2 regions of the Lysinibacillus sp. NPDC095746 genome follow, and region 1 is predicted to be linked to the other one. Evidence: riboswitches for the same ligand, from Rfam matches in the RefSeq annotation. Region 1 holds a riboswitch; the other holds the start of a gene.

The links. Region 1 has a riboswitch for lysine ahead of ACIQ7N_RS22630 (amino acid permease). Riboswitches for the same ligand answer to the same signal wherever they lie in the genome.
Region 2: it holds a riboswitch for lysine, as region 1 does, so the genes downstream of both, ACIQ7N_RS14870 (transporter substrate-binding domain-containing protein) here and ACIQ7N_RS22630 (amino acid permease) in region 1, are expected to answer to the same signal.

Annotation. Positions count from the first base shown of each region.
Region 1 is NZ_JBIWGL010000048.1:21,638-23,846, forward strand. It holds gene ACIQ7N_RS22630 (amino acid permease) at 1-907, opposite strand, end outside; lysine riboswitch at 993-1,169, opposite strand; gene ACIQ7N_RS22635 (CynX/NimT family MFS transporter) at 1,345-2,209, shown strand, end outside.
Region 2 is NZ_JBIWGL010000019.1:6,698-8,906, reverse strand. It holds gene odhB (2-oxoglutarate dehydrogenase complex dihydrolipoyllysine-residue succinyltransferase) at 1-661, shown strand, start outside; lysine riboswitch at 961-1,147, shown strand; gene ACIQ7N_RS14870 (transporter substrate-binding domain-containing protein) at 1,263-2,129, shown strand.

The DNA.
Region 1 (2,209 bases):
TTGCATTCATCAATGATGCAGCAAAGGCAATTCCTAAACGATCGAACACCAGTGTAAATGGTGAAACAGCGATATCTTCTGATAATAAACGTGCGTCTGTAAAGGGAATCAGCATCCCAATTGCAGCAATCGCTAAAATATAGAATAAAAGAATTCGCCAGAAAACAGACTTAACGGCTTTCGGAATATTTTTACCAGGGTCATCCGTTTCACCTGCTGTTATTCCAAGTAACTCTGTCCCTTGGAACGAGAATCCCGCAGCTAAGAAAATACCAAATGTAGCAAGGAGACCTCCGTGGAATGGTCCATCACTAATGAAGAAATTCGTAAAGCCTACAGGAGCTTGTCCTCCTAAAATACCAAAAATCATTAAAAAACTGATGATAATAAAAATGATTACTGTGACAACCTTTATCATTGCAAACCAATATTCACTCTCACCATAGCTTTTTACCGATAATAGATTGAACGTTAAAACTACAGCAATAAATAAAACAGTCCAAAGTGCTGATGAGCTATCTGGGAACCAATATTTCATAATTAATGAGACGGCAGAAATTTCTGCTGCAATTGTAATTGCCCAGTTGTACCAGTAGTTCCAACCAAGTGCAAAACCTAAAGCTGGATCTACAAATTTTGTAGCATACGTACTAAAAGAGCCTGATGATGGCATATAAGCTGCCATTTCTCCTAAGCTCGTCATTAAAAAATACACCATGATACCGATTAATGCATAAGCGAGTAGTGCACCGCCAGGGCCTGCTTGCGCAATGGCACCACCACTAGCTAAAAACAGCCCTGTACCGATTGTACCGCCTAATGAAATCATTGTAATATGACGACTTTTTAATTCTTTTTTCAGCTTCGGTGCTTTATGACCGAGCTGATTGACTTTTATTTCACTCACGATATAGCTTCCTTCCTTTTTAAGAGGCAAAAAAATGCCATCACATGAACGTTGCTGTGATGGCTAAGTAAATCCTCTGTTCCTTCAAAATGATAGCTCAACACGTTGTTCAAACGTGACAGTTCTGTTCCTTTCGGAGACAGCCCCAGCATGAGGTTTTCAAGTCCCCTCACACTTCGGCAGTATTTCCTTTCAGCTAATTTCTCTAATGCTTGTCATTTCCATTAACATACTCTTAAATACCGCGACCTCTACCTCAATACAAACATGAGGCATTAAATATTAAATTTATGATGGGTTTTAGTTTAACATACGACCTATGGCATTTCAATAACCCGAGTAATATTCTATATTTTGCGAATTTTCCACTATTTTTATTTATGTGATAAAGTGGTATAGTGATTCAATCAGAATTGTTCTACCAAGGGGGGATTTATTTGACTACTCATGAACATACCGATACTTATCCTAGCAGAAAAATTAATTGGAAAGGCACAACCTTATTACTCGTTATCGGCGTAATTTGTATTGCCTCGACATTACGGATGCCGCTAACAGTTGTTGGACCAATTATTTCCTTTATTCGCGAAGACCTCGGCATATCCAATATACTAGCAGGCTTTCTAACAACGATCCCATTGCTAGCATTTGCAATCATTTCACCATTCGCACCAGTTGTCGCACGTAAAGTTGGACTAGAATTAACATTATTGTTATCAACTGTTCTTTTAGGGGGAGGAATTGTACTACGCTCCGTTGGCACAACTAGTTTACTCGTATTTGGTACGATGCTAATTGGTATAGCCATTTCATTCGGTAATGTACTAATTCCAGGATTACTTAAATTGAAATTTCCCTATCACGTAGGTTTACTTATGGCATTTTTCACAATGTCGATGAATTTAACGGCTGGACTCGGTGCTGGCATTAGCTATCCTGTTGCCAATTCATCACTTGGTTGGCAAGGCGCACTGGCAATCTCACTTGTTCTTGTGGTGTTAACCATTGTAATTTGGATTCCACAGTTGCAATTTAATAAGCCTGAACCGACTGTTAAGACTACGAAAGAACGTACACCATTATGGAAATCACCTGTTACTTGGGCAGTAGCGGGAGCTATGGGATTTCAGTCATTATTATTCTACACAACTGCCGCTTGGATTCCTGAAATTTATATATCACAAGGATTAGCTGCAGATCGTGCGGGCTGGATGTTTTCCATTATGCAATTTTCACAAGTTCCAATGGCATTAGCTGTGCCTATTATCGCTAGTAAAATGACATCTCAACGTCCTCTCGTTT
Region 2 (2,209 bases), on a different contig from region 1:
AACAATTGCAAAACGCTTACTTGAAGTAAAACAATCTACAGCAATGTTAACTACATTCAACGAAGTAGATATGACAAACGTTATGGCTTTACGCTCTCGTAAAAAAGACCAATTCTTCGAGTCAACTGGCTCTAAACTTGGTTTCATGTCATTCTTCACAAAAGCTGTAGTTGCAGCTCTTAAAAAATACCCATATGTTAACGCACAAATCGTTGGTGATGAAATTCACTTAAACAACTTCTTTGATATCGGTGTAGCTGTATCAACAGAAGAAGGTTTAGTAGTACCAGTTGTACGTGACGCTGACCGCAAAAACTTTGCTGAAATTGAAGATTCAATTGCAGACCTAGCGAAAAAAGCACGCGATAAAAAATTAGGTTTAGCAGATCTTCAAGGTGGCTCATTCACAATTACAAATGGTGGCGTATTCGGTTCATTAATGTCTACACCTATCATGAATGGTACACAAGCTGGTATCCTTGGTATGCATACTATCAAAAAACGTCCAGTTGAAGTGAATGGTGAAGTAGAAATTCGCCCAATGATGTACTTAGCCCTTTCTTATGACCACCGTATTATCGATGGTAAAGATTCTGTAGGCTTCCTTAAAACTGTTAAAGAACTACTTGAAAACCCAGAAGATTTATTATTAAATTCTTAATTCCTGAGTTTATAAAGCCCTGCGAACAATGTTTGCAGGGTTTTTTCTTTTTTGGAACAGTTTTAAGGAGTCGACGAATAGAAGAGCTAGGGCGACGGTAAAAAGAGACGAGGACTCTTTCGGCAAAGCGGCAGTCTTAATAATTTTCACCTTTTATAAAGGACTAAAAGGCATTTAAAGGAATAAAAAACCATAATATTGTAATTAGTCAGAAAAGTAACAAAATTATCTTGACGAACTTATTAACTTTATAGTAGTATCTTAATATCAATTAAATATACAAACCTCACTTTTTCTTATTGTGAGGTAGAGGCGCGGTATTTATTAGTTCATTGTTGAGTACAAGCAAGCGAAGACGCAATGGAGAAGGAACTATCGCCGAAGTATAAAAGGAGCTCGTACTTTTATGCTGGGTCTGCAGTGAATAAGTGCAGGACTGTCCTAGTAAATTATTTTCCAGGTTTACTAGGTTGTGCTATCTCGGAATAATGGAATTATAGTGAGGATTTGGGCAACTGTTAAAAAAAGTAAGACCTAAGTTCAGTACTTAGGTCTTTTTTGGTACAGTTGTCTTATTTTTTACAGAAAAGGGGAATGTTATATGAAAAGACAATGGTTAGTATTAATGTTGACCGTCATGACTGCAATTTTGCTAGCAGCTTGTGGTGCTGGTGACAAAAAGGCTACAATGTCATCTAGTAATGACGGTAACAAGACGAGTACGGAAGAAGGCGGCGGCCAATTCCGTGTTGGAATGGAAGCAGGTTATGCTCCGTTCAACTGGACACAGCAGGATGATGCAAATGGTGCAGTAAAAATTGCGGATAATGCAGAATATGCGGGTGGTTATGATGTGCAAATGGCGAAAAAAATCGCTGAGGGCTTAGGAAAAGAATTAGTTATCGTTAAATTGGAATGGGATGGCTTAGTACCGGCGTTACAATCCAATAAAATTGATGTAATCATTGCAGGTATGTCACCTACTAAAGAGCGTAAGCAAACAGTTGATTTCACTGAAAACTACTATACATCTGATTTTGTTATGGTCATAAAAAAAGGCAGTAAATATGAAAAAGCAACTTCTATCCAAGATTTTTCTGGTGCTAAAATTACATCACAATTAAATACATCTAACTACAATGTCATCGATCAAATCAAAGATGTAAAAAAACAAACTGCAATGGATAATTTCCCGGCGATGCGTGTTGCATTAGAAGCTGGAAAAATTGACGGCTATGTAGCAGAACGTCCAGAAGGTATTTCTGCTGCTGCTGCAAATGATAAGTTCACGTATGTGAAGTTCGAAAAGGGCTTCGATACAGATATTTCAAATACATCCATTGCAGTTGGTTTACGTAAAGGCGATGCGCATCTTGAAAAAATAAATGAAATCTTAAAAGGTATTTCTGAAGCTGATCGCCAAAAAATTATGGAAGAAGCCATTCACCAACAACCAGCAGCCCAATAACATGATGGCACGGGCTATCTACTAGTCCGTGCCATATCATTACAATTGATACAATAAGAATCTCTCAAAATAATAATAAT